Regions from separate parts of the Lysinibacillus sp. A4 genome, predicted to be linked through region 4. Evidence: riboswitches for the same ligand, from Rfam matches in the RefSeq annotation. Region 4 holds a riboswitch; each other region holds the start of a gene.
The links. A riboswitch is a leader RNA that binds a small molecule or an ion and turns the genes downstream of it on or off. The one in region 4 is predicted to bind cobalamin.
Positions count from the first base shown of each region.

Region 1: it holds a riboswitch for cobalamin, as region 4 does, so the genes downstream of both, NY607_RS00175 (hypothetical protein) here and NY607_RS18420 (glutaredoxin family protein) in region 4, are expected to answer to the same signal.
Region 2: it holds a riboswitch for cobalamin, as region 4 does, so the genes downstream of both, NY607_RS12660 (ABC transporter substrate-binding protein) here and NY607_RS18420 (glutaredoxin family protein) in region 4, are expected to answer to the same signal.
Region 3: it holds a riboswitch for cobalamin, as region 4 does, so the genes downstream of both, NY607_RS15490 (hypothetical protein) here and NY607_RS18420 (glutaredoxin family protein) in region 4, are expected to answer to the same signal.

Region 1 covers NZ_JANWTB010000001.1:30,781-34,390, reverse strand. Annotated here, with positions in the region: gene NY607_RS00190 (hypothetical protein) at 217-495, opposite strand; gene NY607_RS00185 (PH domain-containing protein) at 597-977, shown strand; gene NY607_RS00180 (GNAT family N-acetyltransferase) at 1,140-1,907, opposite strand; cobalamin riboswitch at 2,153-2,336, shown strand; gene NY607_RS00175 (hypothetical protein) at 2,563-3,318, shown strand; gene NY607_RS00170 (elongation factor G) at 3,436-3,610, opposite strand, start outside.
Region 2 covers NZ_JANWTB010000005.1:306,396-310,005, reverse strand. Annotated here, with positions in the region: gene NY607_RS12670 (adenosylcobinamide amidohydrolase) at 1-330, opposite strand, end outside; gene NY607_RS12665 (FecCD family ABC transporter permease) at 327-1,328, opposite strand; gene NY607_RS12660 (ABC transporter substrate-binding protein) at 1,325-2,293, opposite strand; cobalamin riboswitch at 2,431-2,613, opposite strand; gene NY607_RS12655 (acyl-CoA dehydrogenase family protein) at 2,671-3,610, opposite strand, start outside.
Region 3 covers NZ_JANWTB010000007.1:105,249-108,858, reverse strand. Annotated here, with positions in the region: gene NY607_RS15495 (glutathione peroxidase) at 1-517, shown strand, start outside; cobalamin riboswitch at 642-839, shown strand; gene NY607_RS15490 (hypothetical protein) at 998-1,555, shown strand; gene NY607_RS15485 (ABC transporter substrate-binding protein) at 1,539-2,489, shown strand; gene NY607_RS15480 (tyrosine-protein phosphatase) at 2,635-3,402, shown strand; gene NY607_RS15475 (MATE family efflux transporter) at 3,537-3,610, shown strand, end outside.
Region 4 covers NZ_JANWTB010000010.1:21,181-24,790, reverse strand. Annotated here, with positions in the region: gene NY607_RS18425 (hypothetical protein) at 1-218, shown strand, start outside; cobalamin riboswitch at 563-740, shown strand; gene NY607_RS18420 (glutaredoxin family protein) at 859-1,083, shown strand; gene nrdI (class Ib ribonucleoside-diphosphate reductase assembly flavoprotein NrdI) at 1,080-1,439, shown strand; gene nrdE (class 1b ribonucleoside-diphosphate reductase subunit alpha) at 1,436-3,529, shown strand; gene nrdF (class 1b ribonucleoside-diphosphate reductase subunit beta) at 3,517-3,610, shown strand, end outside.

The DNA.
Region 1 (3,610 bases), on a different contig from region 4:
AGCCCTAAATAAGCCTTTTCATCAATACTACGAAAAGCCGCACAATGGCACTAATTGACCATAAAAACACTTTCCTAGAATACATGGAAAGTGTTTTTATGGTCGAACCAGCGCAATTAGTTTCCCAGTGAACTCCTCAGATAGTGTGTAGATCGTATGCGTATCCTAGACATGCATCAAACTACTGTTTTGACCTTTATCACCTAACCAAAGATGCTAGCCATATTTGTTTCCTGCCTTGTCCACTATTTGTACATTATGTTCTGGTGAAGCCATATTGACGGTACCCTCGTTTTTGACAGCTGTTGCAATGGCTTGTTGGAATAGTGTAAGTAATTCTTCATCCTGATATTTTTTACTAAAATCACGGTTTATCTTGCCAAATTCAGCACGATTAGAAATGCTGACCTTAGCTAAATCATCATCTGGTTTTTCATTACATCCTAGTAAAACAACGGCTAGTAGAGACACTAAAGCAACTATCATTATTCGCAACCACTCACCCCCTCAATAGGCAAAATAATACCACCATTTCCTGTCGTAGCCCTCACTTCTTTGTAATACATTAAATAAACGAGAGCGAAAGGGGACAGATAGTGGGCTTATTTGATGGATTGATCGGCAATGCAAGTGAGGTGAATTTAGAAAAACTACAGGAGGAGGTCCATGATTTATTAATTCCAAATGAGACAGTCAAGAACGCCTATAGAATTATTAGAGACACGTTTATTTTTACCAATAAACGATTGATCCTCATCGATAAGCAAGGAGTGACTGGCAAGAAAACGGAGTATCATTCTATTCCCTATAAAAATATCGTGCATTTTTCAGTAGAAACAGCTGGAACATTTGATTTAGATGCAGAGCTCAAAATATGGGTGTCTGGCAGTTCATTACCGATTCAAAAAAACTTCAATAAGGCGACAAATATTTATAAGGTGCAAAGCGTCTTAGCACAGTATGTGTTGGGGACGTAATGAAGGTGCTAATAGTACATGTGCACAACCAAAAGCCCGCAAATATGCGAGGCTTTTTTGTCGTGCCAGAAGAGGACGGCGTAAGGGATTTTAAGTCGGCTTCATGATTACGGTAGGCTCGAAAATACTGATAAGCGTAAATAAGAACGCCTTGCCGAAGTCTTATTCAAAGACAATCATTTCTCCAACTTCTTTAAACCCGAAGCGTTTGTATATATTCTTTCCATCCTCTGATGCCTGTAAGACTACGGGCTTTCGCTTATCAATTGTTTGACTGAGTAGGAATTGAAACATCTCACTGCCATACCCCTTGCCCCTATACGCATCTTTTGTCATCATATCATAAATCCCATAGCTATGTTTACTGTCTATTAATAATCCCGTAGCGATAGGTATTTCCTTTAAACAGCCAATAAACATTCGAGCATTTGATGCTAACTTTTCCTGTGAGAATTTATGAAAATAAGTTTCTAATGCTTCTCTTTCTGCTGTTTCTCCAAATAAACTTAGAAAAACTTCCTTATATTGTAGAAGCTCTTCCTTGTTGCTTACTTCTGTGATGGTAAGATGATTGGAAATTCGTGGACCTGTGTGAAGTGTATGGTCAAGCTTCATCATCATATTTCGTTCAGCTTCCTGTAAATTGCAGTCTTTTATCAGCTGTAGCCAATCATCGCTTAGATAGTTGGCATCCACCCACGTGTTGAAAGGAAGTTTATTAACAATGAAATGATTAATCCTTTGTTTAAGATGATTTTCCTTATGAATCATAGGCGATTTCACTACTAGCAAATTAAATGTATCAGTTGGAATATTTGTATTGGCTATGACAAAATGAGCTTCCTCTATAATTTGTCCAGAAACAGCTTGAGTAAATAGTTTCATTTTTTCCTCTAAATTACTCGTCACTAATTGTTGACTTGCTTTCATATCTTTCATCCTTTCACTATTAGTAGTGCGCACTATCTTTTATTATAGAGTCATTGAAAGATTAAAAATACTGAGTTCACCGTTTTTATATCCTCCCATAATTTTCAGAAAACAATCAGGCACGAAAAGCAAGGATGATTAGTAGTTTGGAAAATATTGTGATATTTGACTTTAGAAAAACACTACTTTACAATTGATTTTAGTAATCTAATAGGAATGTGCATATACTCATTCCTATGACAACTGAATAGCGTGTAGTAATAGGTGTAAATTGCGTGCAATTTGCTTAAAAGGGAAGTCGGTGCGAATCCGACACTGTCCCGCAACTGTAAATGTGAGCGACTTTTCAGTATCCACTGTCTTTGGACGGGAAGGAGAAAAGAAGCGATGATCATGAGTCAGGATACCTGCCTGTTACGAGTACACACCATAAACCTACGAGGAATAGGAGGTGGCATGTTGACAAAACAGAATGCTCTGTTCGTCACAGTACGTCAAACGCCCATAGTAAATGAAAGGGTTCACAATCGAACTCGTTCACACATACTTAGGGTTTGTTTGGCATTGTATGATGAAAGAAGATAAAATGAAGGATTTCCTCAAAAGTAGGGAGTCCTTTTTGTTTTGAAAATATGTACGCAAAGGGGATGCACGTATGACAAATATTCATGTAACGACAACGTTGGAAACGCCTTATGAAGATCTGAACATTTGTAAGCAACCACGCACAGAAGTTGCCAAGAAAGCGAAAACAAGAATGGTGGTCGAGTCTCTGATCGATCAATTATTAGCAACGAAGCTGATTCGTAATGATCGCTTCTTTGAGCAAATCTTATATAATAAAGAAATTATTTGGATACAAAATGGGGATGTGGACGGTCATCTTTTAGCGAAAGCAGCCATAGCAGATGAACTAAAAACAAAGACGAATAGTTTTATGATGTACATGCCGACCAATCCGATTGTCTATGAGGTCAACGGAGAAGCGTATCACTTAATTACGCGCATTGATTCTACACGCGCAAAGCCCAACCTCGACCGTCTATCATTGGAGCCAAAGCCTGTTTTAAGTGCCGCTCGTGTCAATGACTTATTATGCTCGATTGTCATGCGCTTTTACGAAACATATTTATATGATTTAGCATCTCATCATGACAAACTCATTGCATTTGTGCAGCAGGAATATGCCCAATTTATTGAAGCGGTGCAAGCGTTAAATGATTATCATTTCAACTGGCATCCACGTGGCAACGGTCACGAGCTTTTACTGCAATTAATTGATCATCTACAACTATTAAAAAGTCAACCTGGTAAGGTACTAATTGATTTTACGAACAAGCATGACTATGTAATAGTTGAACCCGCATATTTGTTGGACAATCCAACAAAGAAAGCTGTCAGTGCACTATAAAAACAAGCCCTCCATTTTTTGGAGGGCTTGTAATATCTTATGGCAGGGTAGAGATATATTTATGCCCAAGAAAGAAATACCCGCGGAAATACCCGAAGCGAGCAGGCTCATCCCATCCTACAGGCAATGCATGGCTGCCTGTGCTTCTTGCCATGGAACCGAATATCCTTTGCCCTTTGCACAAAAGATACTAGAGGAACTATACTCAAGATCGGCATTTTTATCATAGCCAATCTGTGCAATCACATCCTCTGTATTATGGCACACATCATAGCCATCAAATTGGAGTGTG
Region 2 (3,610 bases), on a different contig from region 4:
ACTCGAGAAAAAGCCTGTTTGATGCGGGTAGCGCCCCAGTGAAACTGCCTCTCTCACACTGTTCGAGAAAGCATTTGCATGAAGCTGTGGTAATACAGCCATTTTTTTTGCCAAAGCACGAGCATGATAAGAAAGAATATTTTGTCCATCAATCGAAACGGTTCCAGCAGTAGCTGGTAAAATACCACTCATTACTTTTAATAATGTGGATTTCCCGCTACCATTCGGCCCTAGAATGCCAAGAATTTTTCCTTTTTCAACAGTAAAACTAATGTCCCTGACGATTGGTACATCTTCATAGCCACCTGATAGATGTTCAACAACAATCATGCCCGTACCCCCTTGCTTCTTCGCTGCTTATAAAAAATATAGGAGAAAACAGGTGCTCCAATAAATGCCGTAATGACACCAATTGGTAGCTCTCTTGGCACAATGATTGTTCGTGCTACTAAGTCGCAAATAATGAGTAATGTTGCACCATTGAAAAAAGATAATGGTAATAAGTGGCGATGATCAGAACCCCAAATCATCCTTGTCATATGCGGCACCACTAATCCTACAAAGCCAATTGTGCCAGAAACTGCTACAGCTGCTCCAGTTAGCATGGAGCCACCTGCTAATATCAAATATTTACTACGCTTTACATTAACACCTAAATGTTTTGCTCGCTCTTCACCATACAACAAGACATTTAATTCTCGTCTTTGTGTCCATAGCATTATTGAACCTACAATCACAAATGGAATGATCATTTGGACATATGGCCAACCACGCATCGAAACAGAACCAAGTAGCCAGCCTATTACCTGACGTAATTCTTCACCAGATAAGGCAATCATTAATGAAATGAGGGAACCTAAAAATGAACTAAAAATAACACCTGTTAATATCAACGTTTCCATTTTTAATGAGCGGTCTACGAGTCTAGCAAAGCTCATAACAACTACCATCGTAATGATAGCACCAATCATACTAAAGGTTGGCAGCGCATACAAACCGACAACAGGTATAGAAATACTAAAAAAGATCGTTAAAACAGCACCAACAGAAGCCCCTGATGAAACCCCTAGTGTATATGGATCTGCTAATGGATTTTTTAATAAACCTTGGAAAGCTGCTCCAGCAATAGCTAGAGATGCGCCTACTAGTCCCGCTAATAACACGCGAGGCAAACGAATTTTCCAAAAGATATTGGCGGCTGTTTCATCAACCGCCTTATTCCACAATACTTCTAATGGAATATGAACCGAGCCTATCGCTACGCCACACCAGATGCTAATAAGAAGAAGCGTACATGTTAATGTATAGGCTAGTGCTATGTTTTTCACTTAAATACCTCAGGATAGATTGCTTTTGCTAATTCTTCTAGACCTTCAGCTAAACGTGGCCCTTGACGACTTGTCGTACTTTCATCTACCTGCACAATCGCATTATTTTTTACGGCATTAATCGTATCAAAGCCCGCACGTTTTGGTATTTTCGTTAAAATATCTGGTACATAATGATATGTCACCACGATGACATCTGGATTTTTTGCGATAATTTGTTCTGCATCAATTTTATACCAATTATCGCCATCTACAGCTACATTCTCTGCATTAATCATTTCAAGCATCGCGTTCATAAATGTACCATTGCCAGCTGTATAAATATCTGGCTCATCTGATGCTTCAACTAACACTTTTTTGGGTTCAACATCCTTGACTTTAGACAAAACTTCTTCTACTTTTGCCTTCATATTCGCGACAATTTTTTCTGCCTCTGGTAATTTCCCTGTAGCACGTCCCAGTTGCTCAATTGTTGTATATGTTTCATTAAAGTCTTGTGCATTTTTTACAACAAATACTTTCAAACCTGCTGATTCAAGCTGTGCAATAGCCTCTTCTGAAAGAGACATGCTAGATTCGTGTGAAAAAACGATATCTGGTTTTAAGGCAATAATTTTTTCAATATCGTATTCCATACCGCCAACCTTATCCTTCTCAGCTGCCTCTGGCGGATAATCGTCGTTGTCCGTAACACCAACTATTTCATCATTTAAACCTAGTCCAAAAAGGATTTCCGTATTACTCGGAATAAGTGAAACAATTTTCTCAGGAGGTGCTTCAAGTGTAATGTCCTTACCAAGGGCATCTGTTATCGTCATTGGGAATGTTGCTTCATCCACCTGGGCTGTTTTTTGCTGTGTTTGCTGCTCGTTAGATGGCTTGTTATCTTTTGCTTCCTGCCCACAAGCAGCTAGCAAGCCTACTGCTAAAAATGCTGATAATCCTATTTTCCAAAATTTCTTCATGTGAATCCTCCTTCGTTGATCCGTGCGACATTTCGCTTTATTCTACATCAAAATAAAACCCCTCATCTTTGATCGATGAGGGGGCAAAATCGCACCAAAAAAACTGATACAAAATCCACCACCCTATCCTCGTAGGTTGTCATGTCGTTATAAAGGCAGGTCTCCTGGCTAGTGCTACTTGCGATTTTTCAAGCCTTCCCGAAATCTTCAGTGGCATCATTTGAAAAAACTCACACTTACAGTGGCGGGACCGCATCGGAATTACACCGATTTCCCTTTTCACTTTACTTAAGTAAAGAACCTTTATAATATTCAGTTGATTTCATTATACATGAAAATGAAAGAAGTCGCCTCCATTCAAGACGACTCCCCGGCCATTATACAATTTCAGAAAAGTATTGAACTGTTTTCATTTGTGCACCCATTTCTCTTAATGACCATGTCTGCTCTAAATAAATGTCCGCTAGTTTTTCATATTTCCCACCAAATTTATGTGCCCACTCAACCGCTATGACACTTTCATAAAGGTGCGCCATTTTTTCCGCCACACCTTTTGCTTCAAAAGTTTTCGTTGCTTCGTCTAAAGCGCTAAAAATTTGAAGTTTCACAGACATATTCGCCAATTGTTCTTTAACAATTTGTACTAATGAACTGTTAGCTAATTTGTCTAATCGTTCCTCCATCTCCTGTACAAACAGTTCATGGGCATGAAACTTATCTACTAAACGAATGAGTTCCAAGGCCAAAATATTAGCCGTCCCCTCCCACACCGTCAATACTTGCGCATCTCTTAATAAGCGAGGCGTTACAAAGTCTTCTATATAGCCATTACCTCCATGTAATTCAATTGCCTCACTAGCATAGTGAACAGCTTGCTCTGCCGTTTCCTTTTTCATAATGGCAATATATAAACGATTCATAATAAGATCTTGCTGTGTGCCCTGTCCACTTGTCACTTTATCGTATAATTGAATAAGATCAAAAACTGTCGCTACTTCCACGTGCAACTTAGCTGCAAATTTCCCTAAAGTATCCTGAATCATAGGGTATTGTGTTAAGGGCTTGCCAAATGCATGTCGATTGCTTACATAATGTTTCGCCTCTAAGAAGCCGCGACGCATAATACCAATTGAAGCGACTGCATTACAAATTCTGGAGAGATTTAGTGCTTCTAGCATATAATAAATCCCTTTATTTTGCTCCCCTACAACGTAGGCAAGAGCACCATCAAATTCTACCTCACCAGAGGGAACTGCCCGAACGCCTAGCTTATCTTTCAGTCGGCGAATACGTAGATGATTTGTTGTTCCATCTTCT
Region 3 (3,610 bases), on a different contig from region 4:
GCCTAATGGCGAAATTTTATCGATGGAAACATATCGTGGAAAAACAATGTTAATTGTTAACACGGCAAACCAATGCCGATTTACATATCAATTTGAAGACTTACAGAAAATGTATGATAAATATGGAAAAGAGAATTTTGTAGTTCTTGGATTCCCTTGTGATCAATTTGGCCATCAAAATCCTGAAGATGGGGAGGAAACTAAGCATCTCTGCAAGGTAAACTATGGGGTCACATTCCCGATTTTTGAGCTTGTACAGGTAAATGGAGAGGCTACCCATCCACTCTTTAATTATTTAAAGCATGAAGTGGATTACCGAGAGTTTGGGAAGGCAAGTATGCAGGAGAAAATGTTGGCAGAAGCAATTGTTCAACTTGCCCCAAGCTTTTTAGATGGTCGTAATATTCGCTGGAACTTTACAAAATTTCTAGTAGATGCTAATGGTAAGACCGTCTCACGCTTTGAACCAACAGATTCACAGCTCGATATTGAAAAAGCAATTGAAACACTATTATAGTAAATTTCTTAATAATGTAAAAATTTGTTAGGGTTTTCTCTTCAAGTAGAAACATTGCTATATTTTAAAACTGAGTACAGCTATTTTTTCTGAAGCATATATGATAAACTGCTTTACAAATGAAATATTCTTGCAGAATAAAGGTGCTAATTAGCATAATCGGGAATCCGGTGAAAAACCGGAGCTGTTTCCGCAACTGTAAGTGCAGCCATTATAAAGATTTACCACTATCTCAAAGAAGATGGGAAGGTCCTTTATAACACATTCGTTTCATGTGACGAACTGTACAAGCCAGGAGACCGACCTTTATTTGAACGTATAAAAACTTCTCGGAAGCTAGGAGGATATACGGCAAATACATAGGCTTTGTCCAGTTTGATGGCTCATTATGTTATTTTTGTCGTTCCTTTGCAAAAAGGAGCGACTTTTTTATGCCTTTCAAATAAGAATTTTTCATTATAGAAAATAGGGGGGAAGCAAGTGAAAAAAGATGCCCGTTATTCTTGTTATCCATTTATGCGTGAGAAAGCTTCAACGGTCGATTTTGAAATTCGAACAGATAGCCTTACAACACATCTAGGAGTTGCATTAGCTGCGGTAAAAAAAGAGGATGTTCAAGTCGTTGCTGAGGATTTATTGCTTATGTTACCTATGGCGTATCATGTGAATGGCTCAGTTCGTGGGAAATTAGCAGTAACTGAAGAGGATTTATCTTGGTTAAGTGAGCGTTATGATTTTTACGTTCGCCATGTGAAGGAAGAGATTCAAAGTTTTGTTTTACCTCAAGGAACAGAGGCCGCTGCAGCCTTACATCTTTGTCGCAGTGAAGCAAAAAAATCATATCGTACTTTACACAAAGTATCAGAAGAACGAGAGGTTCCTGCTATTCTTTTCGATTACCTTGGTTTATTAGCTAATGTATGTTTTGTCATGGCTGTTTTTATGAATCAGCAAGCTGGAATAGCTGAAATACCGTTTATTAGTAAATCCTACCCAATGAAAAAGAAAAAGGAGAATAACAATGAAGAAAGTATTTAATTTCCAATGGCTATCAGTGCTCTTACTTGCACTGGTATTAGCAGGCTGTGGCACTGCTGAAGATACAAAAAATAAAGATGCTTCGCAAGATACACAACACGCAGAGAAAACAAGCTATAAAGTGACAGATGACCGTGGAGTGGAAATAGAGTTTAAAGAAGTACCAAAAACAGTTGTATCTTTACAACCAAGTAATACTGAAATTTTGTTTGCTTTAGGTGTTGGCGATAAAATTGTAGGAGCAACTGAGTACGATACTTATCCAGAGGAAGCACAAAAAATTGAACGTGTCTCTGATACTACGAACTTTAACAGTGAAAGAATTATAGCGTTAAAGCCAGATGTTGTCATTGCTTATACAATCGGTGATAAGGATGCCCTAAAGCCGCTTGAGGACGCAGGAATTAAAGTGTTTGTTATTCAATCTGCGACAACTTTCGATGATGTTTATGGAGATATCGAACAAATTGCTGCTGTGATGGATGTTGCTGATATAGGAAATAAATTAAATGAAGAGATCAAGGCGAAAATTGCTGAAGTACAAACGAAGGTGAAGGACGTAAAAACGCCGAAAAATGTTTATTTAGAGGTTAGCCCTAAGCCAGACATATATACAGCAGGCTCTAGCACTTTCCAGCAAGAAATATTAGATGCAGCTAATGTTAATAATGTTTTTTCTGACTTGAATAGCTGGGCAAAAGTGAATGAGGAAGATGTTATTGCGAAAAATCCAGATGTTATTTTAACAACAGTAAACGATACAGAAGATCCAATAGGAGAAATTCTTGAACGAGATGGTTGGAATACTGTGACAGCTATTCAAAACAAAGCGGTATTGTCCATCGATACAGATATCTCTAATCGACCTGGTCCGCGTATTGGTGAAGCTGTAGAATTAGTAGCGAAAGCTGTGTACCCCGAATTATTTAAATAAGAAATGTTTCCATGCTAGCTGTGAGCCATTCAGCTAGCATTTTTTATGTGGTTTAAATTATTACCTAGCGTGAAAATTGGAATTAATGTAGTTTGTTCTTTAAAATAAAAGTAAGTATGCTTAATAATCTTAGGAGGTGTAGTGATTGGAGCAATTAGAGACAAAGGTAATTCCATTTGAGGCAGTCTATAATTTCCGAGACATGGGTGGATATAAGACAAAAGATGGGCGTAGGGTAAAAAAAGGTTTATTTTACCGCTCAGCTGCTCTTGGAAAAATGACACTGGCAGATAAAGAGCTATTTGAAACATTAGGGATTAAAACCATTTTTGATTATCGCGATAACAATGAGGCGTATCATAATCCTAACCCAGTGTTCTCGCATGCTCAATATATACAAATCCCAGCGAAGGGTAATCATGCTTTTGAAATGCCTACCAATGCTGGTGGTAGAGATTTCTATAAAGTGGTAAGCCCTGAGATGTTTCGGGATTTTTATGCACAAATGCCTTTTAACAATCTTTCATTTAAAGAGTTAATGCAAACGATTCAAAATCCTAATAATCTAGGTCTTGTCCATCATTGCGCAGTTGGTAAGGACCGAACGGGTATTGGAGGAGCACTTATTTTACTAGCTTTAGATGTACCTGAGGAGACTATCATGGAGGATTATTTAGATACTAATATACATTTACGTCCGATGGTAGAAAGAATGGCTCAGGCTATTCAGCATCAGTATAATGAGCAAGAACTACTGCAATTTTATGCCTTAATGTCCGCCCGTGAAGACTATTTACAAGCAGCGTTGGATGCGATGGATCGTCGCTATGGTTCAAAGAATGGGTTTTTAGAGCAGGAATTTGGCCTAACAATTGAAAAACGAGAGCAATTACAATCCTATTGCTTGATTTAAAAATGGACCCTTTCACACGATGTGAGAGGGATTTTTTATGTGGAAGCGCTGTCTTCCTATAAATCTCTTTACAGTCTGAATATTTGTGATAAGATACAATAGATTTTTAAGAAAAAATAGGAGAAGTGAAAGTATTGGCAGACACAATTAAAGAGACAAATAAGTTAAGTCTATTCCATTTAACATGGCCGATCTTCTTAGAGGTTTT
Region 4 (3,610 bases):
TAACCATTGTCCTCTCCATTTTAACTTCTAAATGGATTCAGCAACAAGCCAATAAGTGGACAAAGGTATACTTCGATAAAAAGAAAATAGACTTTACCTTTCCGCTCATCGACAAAGAAATGCTAAAGCCGATTATCAAGGAACTACAAAATTATAAAGGACTTGTGCTAGTCGATGTCAAAGCTCAGGACGGGACTGAGGTTAAGGTTAGACTATAATCCCAATGATAGAATGGTAAGAGCATGTTATGATAAAAGCATGCTCTTTATTAATGTAATGATCATTATTTCAGGACTTACGATAGAGACAACTAATTTTCAATGGTACATAAAATAGAAGATTTCTTAAAACTACAAATTAGAATTCAAGATCCATTTTAATAGAAAATCACGTACATCGTTAAAAATAGATTTTTGATTTGGGTATAAGTGCTTAGTGGTAATCTATTTGGAACTACATAATTTAAAATACTGAATAATCCAAAAATAAAGAAGTTTAGAATCTTGATTTACTTTTCATTTGAAGGATGGTACACTTAAAACTATTGAACAACAACTATATATTGTGTTCGTTTTACAAAGGTACTACTACATGTAGTTTAAAAGGGAAGTTCGGTACAATTCCGACGCTGTCCCCGCAACTGTGAAGCTGACGATGATTACAACCACTGTGCATTGGCATGGGAAGGGAATCAGAGAATGAAGCAAAGCCAGGAGACCTGCCTTTATAAAACAAATTTATCATTTCTTCGGGGATTAAGAGATGGGAACGTCAGTATTTTTGGTATGTTAACGTTTCCATTTAGCCTATCTCTCTAGAGGAGATAGGCTTTTTTATTTTATGAAAAGAGGGATTTCTATGAAACTTTATACGAAAACAATTTGTCCAAAATGCCTATGGGTAAAATCTGAACTACAACGTGCAGGACTTGAAGCTGAAATTGTTAACATCGATCACGATGAACAAGCAAAGCAAACGATTATTGACGCAGGTTTTTTAAGTGTGCCTGTTTTAGAGATGAATGAAACTTTTATAGGAGATGTTCAGGAAATTGTTTCTCAAATTGAGTTGATTGCCCTATGATTGTTTACGCGAGTCGTACAGGTAATGTCCGAAATGTTGTATCCAAATTAAAGGCAGAATGTATCGAGCTCTCGGAAGAATTGCGATTGAACAAGCCATATCTCTTAATTACCTACACAGATGGTTTAGGTGACATTCCAGCAAAGGTACAACGTTTCTTAGAAAAAAACAGGGATTTTTGTAAAGGAGTAGTTGCCAGTGGTAATAGTAACTTCGGTCATCATGTATTTGGTGCTGCTGGTGAGAAAATCGCTGCTACCTATCATGTACCCTTAGTAAGGAAATTAGATTTACGAGGTAATCAAACGGATTACGAAGCAATACAAACGTTTTATGAAACGAGGGTAATGAGATGAAAACCTATTTAAAGCTTAATAATGACGTACTGAATCGTTATAGTACAACTGGATTACTGGAGTTAGAAAAGGACCGTGAAGCTACGCGCCGCTACTTTTTAGAGTATGTTAACGTACGTTTGCGTTATTTTATAGATATTGAAGAAAAAATCCGCTATTTAGTTGATGAGGGCTACTATGAGAAAGCCTTTATCGACATGTACGAAATGGAATTTATTAAGAAGCTGTACAAGAAAGCCTATGATTATAATTTCCGCTTTCCATCCTTTATGAGCGCAAGCAAATTTTACGATAGCTATGCTATGAAAAGTCGTGATGGGGAAGAGATCTTAGAAAAGTATGAGGATCGTATTGTCATTATTGCTTTGTATTTAGCTCAAGGAAACACGGCTTTAGCAGAACGCTCTGTCGAAGCAATGATGGAAGCCTATCAGCCTGCAACACCAACTGCTTTAAATAGTGGTAAGAAAGCACGTGGTGAATTAGTCAGCTGCTTTAAATTATCAATGGATGACTCCATGAATAGTATTGCTGAAAATATTGGCTATTGTTTAGAGCTATCACGCCTTGGTGGTGGAGTTGGGGTCAACTTAACAGATTTACGTCCATTAGGTGATCCAATTAAAGAGATATTAAATCGTGCAAGTGGTGTCATCCCAGTAGCGAAACTGTTAGAAAATTCTTTCAGTTATTCGAATCAGTTAGGGCAACGAAATGGCTCAGGTGTTGTCTATCTAAATATTTTCCATGCAGACGTAGAAAATTTCATTTCATCAAAAAAACCAAATGCTGATGATAAAATTCGCCTCGCTACCCTTTCAACAGGGATTATTATACCTAGTATTTTCTTCGAACTGATGAAACGTGATAAGGATATTGTTTTGTTTAGCCCATATGATATTTTTAAAGAATATGGCAAACGTATGTCTGAAATTTCTATTTCAGACATGTACTACGAGCTACTTGATAACCCTAAAATTCGTAAAATTAAACGTTTAAATGCACGAAAGCTTTACACAGAGGTGAAAAAAGCACAATTTGAATCAGGCTATCCGTTTGAAATCTTTGATGATAATGTCAATAAGGTACATCCTTTAAAAAATATTGGACGTGTCAAAATGTCCAATTTATGTACAGAAATCTTACAAGTACAAGAGACAAGTATCATTACGGACCAGGATCAACCAAATGACTATGGATTAGATGTATCGTGTAACTTAGGTTCCATCGATATCCATGCAGCAAGTAAAGTCAATGATTTCGGCGCATTAGTCGATACAGCCATGCACCTATTAACGAATGTATCGCAAATGACACACATTAAGAATGTTCCGTCTGTTGCAAAAGCCAATCAATTAATGCATTCTGTAGGGCTTGGCTGTATGAACCTCCATGGGCATCTCGTGACAGAAGGCATCCTGTACGGCTCAAAAGATTCCATTGATTTCATGGATCACTTTATGGAAGCGATGAACTATTATTCTCTGAACTCTTCGATGGAAATGGCGAAAGAAAAAGCTGCAACCTTCTACCGATTTGAGGACAGTGATTATGCATCAGGTAGCTATTTTGACCAATATATCAATAAAACTGAAGAAGAACTATCGCCTGCTGTGTTGAAGGCGCTTGGCAATATTCCAATCATCACAAACAAGATGTGGGAAACGTTAAAGCAGGATGTAATGCAGTACGGTCTATTCCATTCCTATCGTTTGGCTATTGCCCCAACTGGTAGTATTTCATATATTCGTAGCTGTACGGCTTCAATCGCACCATGTACAGAGCGCGTAGAGGTTCGTGATTACGCCGATAGTAGAACCATTTATCCAATGCCTCATTTAACAAATGACAATAGTCATTTATATGTGGAGGCGTATGATGTAAATCCGTATGATTTAATTGATTTATATGCAGCTTCTCAAAAGCACGTTGACCAAGGTATTTCCATGACGCTTTATGTAACGGACAATTGGACAACCGAACAATTGGCTAAAGTATACATTTATGCGTGGATAAAGGGCATTAAGTCTGTTTACTATGTTCGTCAACGATTACAAAGCTTAGAGGAGTGTGTAGCATGTCAAATATAATTTATGAGGCAGTCAATTGGAATAAGGCAACAAGTGAGCTTGCCCAAATCTTTTGGGACCAGCAATGGAAGCAAATTTGGT